2 regions of the Mesorhizobium sp. B2-8-5 genome follow, and region 1 is predicted to be linked to the other one. Evidence: predicted binding sites of a transcription regulator. Region 1 holds the regulator's gene; the other holds the start of a gene.

Region 1 (4,167 bases):
ATTTCTTCATGATATCCTCCCTGCGCCTGTGCGGCGCGACCCAGACTGGCCCGAAGGCCGGCATAGAGGCTTTTTTTCGAGCCTCAAAAAAATAGTGATCCAGCAAAACGACGCTGTCAACTGCGATTCTGATGGGTTTTGATGGGTCAGGGCATTTTTTTCGACATCCGCAATAAATAATGACACAGGCTGCGGCTTCTGCCACTATCCCTAGCATGTCACCGACAGGCCATGGCATCATCATCACAAGGCCGCGATGACTGGGAGGACGTGCGAGACGATGTCGGTCGGAATCCGTCACGACGATTTGCGCCGGCGCAACCGCGCCATGGTGATTTCGGCCGTGCGCCGCGCCGGCCAGCCCTCGCGCACGGAGATTGCCGCCACCACCGGGCTCAGCCACTCGACCATTTCGGCGATCTCCGCCGATCTGATCCAGGAAGGCATTCTCACCGAAAGCAAGGCCAGCGAGCCGACGGCGTTGAAACGCGGCCGGCCGCAGATCGGTCTGGCGCTGAACCCCGAAGCCGCCGCGGTGCTGACCGTGGTGCTGTCGCTGAACTTCCTGTCAGTCGCCGTGATCGATTATGCCGGCCAGGTGGTTGCCGAGGAGCAGCAGCGCCTCGACACGCTCGTCATGCCCCGCGACGAGCTGATCGGCGAATGCATGGCGATCGTCCGGCGCCGGTTGCGGGATCCCGACCTCGACGTGGGCAGCGTCGCCCGCATCGCCATGGGCATTCAGGGCATCACCGATTCCCATTCACGCGCCATGCTGTGGTCGCCGATCACGCCGCTGACCGACATCCCTTTCGCCGACCTCCTCGAACGGGAATTCGGTATTCCCGCCACCATGGAGAACGACTGCAACATGATGGCGGTGGCGCTGCAATGGCGCGATCCCGAGCGCTATCGCGACGACTTCATCGCCATCCTGCTCTCGCACGGTATCGGCATGGGCCTGGTGCTGAAGGGCGCGCTGTTCAGCGGCACACATTCCTCCGGCGGCGAGTTCGGCCATATGATCCATCGTCCGGGCGGCGCGCGTTGCCGCTGCGGCCGCCGCGGCTGCGTCGAGGCCTATGCCGGCAATTACGCGATCTGGCGCAGCGCCATGGGAATAAGCGAGGATGCCACGCCGACCGACGTCGGTGACGCCGATATGCGCGCGCTGGCCGCGAAAGCCCGGCAGGAGGACGGACCCGAGCGGGAGGCTTATCGCCGGGCCGGCGAAGCACTCGGTTTCGGCCTCGGCAGCCTGTTCGCCCTTATCGACCCGGCGCCTGTCGCCATGGTCGGCGTAAGCGCGGCCGCCTTCGACCTGATCGAGCCGGCGCTGCGAGAGGCGATCGCCCAGACCGCCGGCGGCCAGCACTCGGAATCGATCTCCTTCGACACCGAGCCGAACGAACTGCCGCTTATCCGCGAAGGCTGCGCCATGCGCGCGCTGACCTTCGTCGATCAGGAGATTTTCGCGCCGGGGGTGCAGGCCAGAGCGGGGGCCGGGAAGAACGTGGCCTGAGCGAACGTGGCGCTGAAGCCGCGAATCGCACCAACGTTGGAGATTGGCCGAAGCCACCGCGACTTCGTCATTCCAGGGCGGAGCAAGGAGCGAAGCGACGCGCGCAGACCCTGGAATCCATGCCGTTACCTCGATCGTAGGGTGCAGTGGTGCAGAGTTCTGCGCCATAGCGGCGCGTGGAAGTCACGGAATGGATCCTCGGGTCTGCGCGCGTCGCTTCGCTCCTTGCTCCGCCCGTGGATGACGAAGCGCAAGCGTCTCGACTACCCACCAGCGTAAATGTTGGAAGTGCCGATCCCGTCGGAACTTCCGCCCTCGGGACCTAATCCTCCCTGATCGCGTACCCCGCCCCGCGGATGGTGCGGATGACGTCCGGCATGCGGCCGTTGTTGACCGCCTTGCGCAGGCGCCCGACATGGACGTCCACGGTGCGCTCGTCGATATAGATCGTCTCGCCCCAGACATTGTCGAGCAACTGGCTTCGCGAGAACACGCGGCCGGGATGGCGCATCATGAATTCGAGCAGGCGGAACTCGGTCGGCCCGAGCCGGATCTCGCTCTTCTTGCGGTAGACCCGGTGCGATTCGCGGTCGAGCACGATGTCGCCGACCTTGAGCACGCTGGACAGCACCTCCGGCTTGGCGCGGCGCAGCAGCGCCTTGACGCGCGCCATGAACTCCGGCGTCGAGAACGGCTTGACCAGATAGTCGTCGGCGCCGGTCGAGAGGCCGCGCACGCGGTCGCTTTCCTCGCCGCGCGCCGTCAGCATGATGATCGGCAGCCGCTCGGTCTCGGGCCGCATCCTGAGACGCCGGCAGAGCTCGATACCGGAAACCGCCGGCACCATCCAGTCGAGCACGAGCAGGTCGGGAACGTTTTCCTGAAGGCGGATTTCGGCCTCGTCGCCGCGGGTCACCACTTCGACCTGGTAACCCTCGGATTCGAGATTGTAGCGGAGCAGCACCCCCAGCGGCTCCTCGTCCTCCACCACCATGATGCGTGGCGCGATCATCGGGGTAACCTTTTCGTCAGGCCGCCGGCGCCGACATTGCGGTCTCGTCCTGCTTCGGACGATTGGCGGGCAATTGCGTGCCGGTCAGCACATAATAGGCGTTCTCGGCGATGTTGGTCACATGGTCGCCGATGCGCTCGAGGTTCTTGGCGCAGAACAGAAGATGCGTGCAAGCGGTGATGTTGCGCGGGTCTTCCATCATGTAGGTCAACAGCTCGCGGAAGACGGACGTGTATTTGACGTCGATGCGCTCGTCGTCGTTGCGAAGCTTGGCCAGCGCCGTGGCATCGCCCACCATATATTCCTGGATCACGGCCTGGACCTGGATCAGCACCAGCTGCGCCATCGAATCGATCGAATGCGTGAGGTCGCGCGGCGCGGCGCTGACGCCGACCGAGCCGACACGCTTGGCGATGTTCTTGGCGAGATCGCCGATGCGTTCGAGGTCGCCCGCCATGCGGATCGAGCCGACCACGTTGCGCAGGTCGTCCGCCATCGGCTGCCGCTTGGCGATCAGCGTGATGGCGCGGTCGTCGAGCTCGCGCTGACGAGCGTCCATGATGGCGTCGTCGGAGACGACGCGCTGCGCCAGCGCATTGTCGGTCTCGAGCAGCGCCCTGGTCGCACCGCCGACCATGGAGCTGGCGAGATCGCCCATGTCGTTGATGAGCCGGCTGATCTGCCTCAGATCCTCGTCGAAGGAGGCGACGGTATGTTCGGCCATGATGATGTCCTCGTATGAACTCAGCCGAAGCGGCCGGTAATGTAGTCCTGCGTGCGCTTCTCGCGGGGCGAGGTGAAGATCTTCTCGGTCCGGTCGAACTCCACCAGCTCGCCCAGATACATGAACGCCGTCTGCCGCGACACGCGCGCCGCCTGCTGCATGTTGTGGGTGACGATGACGATCGTGTAGTCGGCCTGCAATTCGTCGATCAGTTCCTCGATCTTTGCCGTCGACAGCGGATCGAGCGCCGAGGCCGGCTCGTCGAGCAGGATGACCTCGGGCTTCACCGCCACGGTGCGGGCGATGCACAGGCGCTGCTGCTGGCCGCCCGAGAGGCTGAGGCCGCTGGCGTTGAGCTTGTCCTTGACCTCGGTCCACAGCGCGGCGCGCTTCAGCGCCTGCTCGACGCGGCTATCCATCTCGGCCTTGCTGATCTTCTCATAGAGCCTGACGCCGAAGGCGATGTTCTCGTAGATCGACATCGGGAACGGCGTCGGCTTCTGGAACACCATGCCGATCTTGGTGCGCAGCAGGTTGAGGTCCTGCGAGCGGTCGAGGATGTTCTTGCCGTCGAGCAGCACCTGGCCCTCGGCGCTCTGCTTCGGATAGAGCTCGTAGATGCGGTTGAGCACGCGCAGCAGCGTCGACTTCCCGCAGCCCGACGGGCCGATGAAGGCTGTGACGCTGCGCTCGGGCAGGGACAGGTTGATGTCCTTCAGCGCCTTCGACTGGCCATAGTAGAAATTGAGGTTCTTGACCTCGATCTTGGCCTTCTCGACGGTCGTGTCGGCTGCGTTCAGGTCGGTGGACAACATCGGTTTCATCTGTCCTCTCTGCGTCCGGTTAGGCTGCGGGCGATGATGCTCAGCCCGAGAACCGTCAGGGTGATTATGAGTGCGCCCGTCCAGG
Region 2 (4,167 bases), 2.7 Mb from region 1:
GCCCGGCGGCAGGACGGCGAGCGCGCCGGCGTTTCGGGTTCTGACTTTCAGGTCTGCCATCGCGTGGTCTCCAATTCGGAGACATTGATAGCGGACGGGAATTCACTGAGGCAATCGCCGAGGCAGGCCGTGGGCGATTGGCGTTTCCTCGCCCTCATGAAATGGGGGAGAGGTGGCTCGGCGAAGCCGAGACGGAAAGGGGGAGCGCCCTACGAAGGCCCCCTTCCGCTTCGCGGACACCTCTCCCCCGCCTCTGGCGGGGGAGAGGAACCCAGTTCTGAAACGCTACTTCGTCAGATCGAGCGCGGCCGTCAAATCCCCCATCGGCGGCTGATCGTTGTTGCGCAGCGCCTTGTCGCGGGCGACGATGCCCGGCAGCACCGGCAGGTCGTAGCGGGCGGTGATGAAACGCAGGATCGAGGTTGTGTCGTATTGGGTGTGGTCGACCGTGCCCATCTTCGCATAGGGCGAGATGATGAAGGCCGGGATGCGGTTGCCCGGGCCCCAGCGGTCGGCCTTGGGCGGCGTGACGTGATCCCAGAAGCCACCATTCTCATCATAGGTGATGACGACCAGCATATGAGCCCATTGCGGGCTCTTCTCCAGATGCGAAACGAGGTCGGCCAAGTGCTGGTCGCCCGAGGTCACATCGGCATAGCCGGCATGTTCGTTGAGGTTGCCCTGCGGCTTGTAGAAGGTGATGGACGGCAGCTTGCCGTCGTCGATCGCCTTGATGAACTCCACGCCGTCAAGGCCGCCATCCTTGATGTGCTCGGCCCGCGCGGCCGTGCCCGGGGCATAGGCCGCGAAATAGTTGAAGGGCTGGTGGTGGAACTGGAAGTTCGGCACGGGCGTGGCGTTCTTGCCGTCGAGCGCCGCCTGCCAGGCGCCTGCATACCAGGCCCAGGAAATGCCCTTGAGCGAGAGCAGATCGCCGATGGTGATCTCGTGCTGCGGTGGCAGCGTAGTGGGCGCAGCCGGATCGGCAAGTGCTGCGTCACCGCCCTCAGCCGGCTTGTTGGCGCTCGGCTGGTAAGGCGGCTGCATGGTGTTGACGGCGTAGAAGTCGGGCGTGATGGCGCCGTCATTGGCGAATTTCGGCACGCCGCCCAGCGCCGAGGCGGGCGAGTTGTCGGCCGGCTTCAGCGTCACGCCATCCGGCTCGACGACGGCGATCTGGCCCTTCACCGGGCTGGTGTCGGCATTGGGATAATAAGGCGCGCAGGCGCAGGCGAGCATGAAGTGGTTGAGGAAGGAGCCGCCGAAGGCGCCCTGGAAGAAATTGTCCGCCAGCACGTATTTTTTGGCGATCGCCCACATCGGCAGGTTGGAGCCGTCATAGTGGCCCATGACTAGCGAGCCGGAATCGGCCCAGGCGACGAACTTGTCGTTCCGGCCGCCGTCGATCTGCATCTGCTCCTGGTAGAAGCGGTGCCAGAGGTCGTGCGTGACGACGTTGGTGCCCTCGTTGAAGCCCTTGGGATCGTCGATGGCGAAGGTGGCGTTGGCCAGATGCGCGCTCTGCGCCTCCGTCACCGCCGGCGTGACGCCCTTGCCGGTCAAGCCGCCCCAGGCCGGCGGCAGTTCGGAAAGCGGCTTGCCGTCGCGGTCGAGCTGACGCGCCTGGTCGGGCGAAACGTTGGCCAGGCCGTTGGCGCCGGGGAAGCCGCCGTAGAGGTTATCGAAGCTGCGGTTCTCGGCGTAGATGACGACGACGGTGTCGATCTTGTCGTAGCCGGGAGGAGCCGCGTGGGCAGTAGCGGAGAACGATGCCAGCGCCGTGGAGGCAAGGCAAAGCGAGAGGAAGGACCGGGGGGAGAGAAAGAATCGGGTCATCGGGAAATGCCTCGTGGCTTGGGAATGGCTGGAGGACGGCAATGCAGGAACGCAACTGCATCAATGCCGAGCTACTTCGGAGCCTTGTCACCCATGTGACATTTCCGCAGTGTCCGAACACGGTTTCGTGAGCGAGAAAGCCAGTCATCAATCCGTTGCACTCGATCCTTACGTCGCGAACGAAATCGGGCGAAGGAAATCAGGGATGTCGCCACAGACGATGGGACGGAAAAATCACGCGATCACCCTTCTGGCGGCCTCGATCGTCGGCTTGACCGCGCCTGCGAGCACCGCGGAGCCGTCCGGTGTCCACCCCGGGCCGATGTCGCGCCAGGAAGCCTTCGCCCGCGCCGACGCGCTGACGGCGCTCGGGCGGCAGATGTTCCTTGACCCTTCGCTCTCCGCCTCGGGCAAGCAGGCCTGCTCGTCCTGCCACGATCCCAATCACGCCTTCGGGCCGGCCTCGGCGGCACCCATCGAGATGGGCGGAGCCAAGCTCGACCAGCCCGGCGTTCGCGCCGTGCCGTCGCTGCGCTACCTGCAGGCGGCGCCTGCCTTCACCGAGCATTTCTACGACTCCGAGGACGAAGGCGACGAGAGCGTCGACAATGGCCCGACCGGCGGCCTGACCTGGGACGGCCGCGCCGACCACGGCAAGGACCAGGCGAGGATCCCGCTGCTGTCGCCCTTCGAGATGGGCAACAAGGACGAGGCCGAGGTGGTCGCGGCGCTGCGCAAGGCGCCCTATGCCGGCGCCTTCGAGGCGGCGTTCGGCGCCGATGTGTTTGAGCACCCGCAGGATGCCTTCGACGCCGCGGTCGAAGCGCTCGGCACATTCGAGCAGAGCAGCGCCGATTTCTATCCCTATTCCAGCCGCTACGATGCTTTCCTCGCCGGCAAGGCGCAGCTCTCGGCGCAGGAATTGCGCGGCCGCATGCTGTTCGAGGACGAAGCGAAGGGCAATTGCGCGAGCTGCCATCTCAGCGAGCCCGCCAATGACGGCGAGCCGCCGCAGTTCACCGACTACGGCCTGATCGCGATCGCCGTGCCGCGCAATCGGGCGATCCCCGCCAACGCCGATCCCAATTATGTCGACCTCGGCCTGTGCGGACCGCTGCGCGCCGATTTCAGGGGCCGCGCCGAATATTGCGGCCTGTTCAAGACGCCGACCCTGCGCAACGTGGCCTTGCGAAAGAGTTTCTTCCACAACGGCTATTTCCACTCGCTGCGCGAGGCGGTCGCCTTCTACGCCAGCCGCGATACGGATCCCGGGCGCTGGTATCCGAAGAAGGCGGACGGCACGGTCGACAAATTCGACGATCTGCCAAAGGCTTACTGGCCGAACCTCAACACCGACCCACCCTTCAACGGCAAAAAGCCGGGCGACAAGCCGGCTCTGAGCGACGCCGAGATCGACGACATCGTCGCCTTCCTCGGCACGCTGACCGACGCCGACCAGGCTGGTCAATAGGGCGACCGGCAGCCAAGGAGACTGGTGGAACACGGCGTGCTTGCAGCCGGAGCCGTGCTATCCACCGCAAAAGTGTGCCAATGTGAGCCACGTCATAGGAACGCCAAGTCGCGCCTGCTATATTGCCTACCTCTTCACAGATGGAGTCTGCGATGAGGTTCGTCGCGGTGCAGGAGCCGCCCGGCGGCAGTTGGGCGGTGTTCGATGCGGGCAATGGCGCGCCTGCCGAGTATGCCGGCCGGGTGCTTATCGGCCTGACATCGCGCGAGGCCCGCTGGTTCGTCGCCGCGGGCAACGACCAGGCGGCTTGGCCACGACCCGGCCGGCCAGGCGCGCACCTGCGGTTGGTCAGCGGAGGCGGCTCGCCGCCGATGCGCGAAAGGCACGGCCAAACAGGCGGTTGAGAAGACGCACTGACGGATTGATTCAAGCCGGCGCGACCTCGGTGTCGCTCCTCATTGTGCCGGCGCGTAGCGGCTCACCACCATGCCGCTGGCATAGGGCTTCGAGCCGAGGAGCTTCAGCTTGGCAAAACCGCCCTTCTCGAAGATGCGGCGGCCGCTGCCCAGAACCGCCGGATTGATGAAGAGCTGGAACTCGTCGACCAAGCCGGCGGCGATCAGCGCGGCCGCAAAGCCCGCGCCGCCGAACACGGCGATGTTGCCGCCCGCGCCTTGCTTCAGCGCGTCGACCTCGCGCGGCAGGTCGCCACTGACGACGCGGGTGCGTTCCCAGCGCGAAGCCTCGAGCTTGTCGCTCGCCACAACCTTCTCAGCCTCGACGATGCATCGCGCGAAGGCATAGAAGCGATCCTTCGGGTATTTTCTCGCCGCGTTGCCCCAATGGGTCAGATACCCCTC

The links. Region 1 encodes PhoB, which activates phosphate uptake and scavenging genes when phosphate is short. Its sites were predicted from a motif close to TGTCATNNANCTGTCAT; they were not measured.
Region 2: FJ430_RS25645 (acid phosphatase) is a predicted target of PhoB. The motif match lies at 1,922-1,938, and genes of this name have one in related genera.

The regions. Positions count from the first base shown of each region.
Region 1 is NZ_CP083951.1:1,465,608-1,469,774, reverse strand. It holds gene xylF (D-xylose ABC transporter substrate-binding protein) at 1-10, opposite strand, end outside; gene FJ430_RS07140 (ROK family protein) at 281-1,522, shown strand; gene phoB (phosphate regulon transcriptional regulator PhoB) at 1,845-2,534, opposite strand; gene phoU (phosphate signaling complex protein PhoU) at 2,551-3,258, opposite strand; gene pstB (phosphate ABC transporter ATP-binding protein PstB) at 3,279-4,082, opposite strand; gene pstA (phosphate ABC transporter permease PstA) at 4,079-4,167, opposite strand, start outside.
Region 2 is NZ_CP083951.1:5,183,594-5,187,760, forward strand. It holds gene FJ430_RS25640 (OsmC family protein) at 1-60, opposite strand, end outside; gene FJ430_RS25645 (acid phosphatase) at 286-1,836, opposite strand; gene FJ430_RS25650 (cytochrome-c peroxidase) at 2,042-3,307, shown strand; gene FJ430_RS25655 (hypothetical protein) at 3,460-3,711, shown strand; gene FJ430_RS25660 (dihydrofolate reductase family protein) at 3,763-4,167, opposite strand, start outside.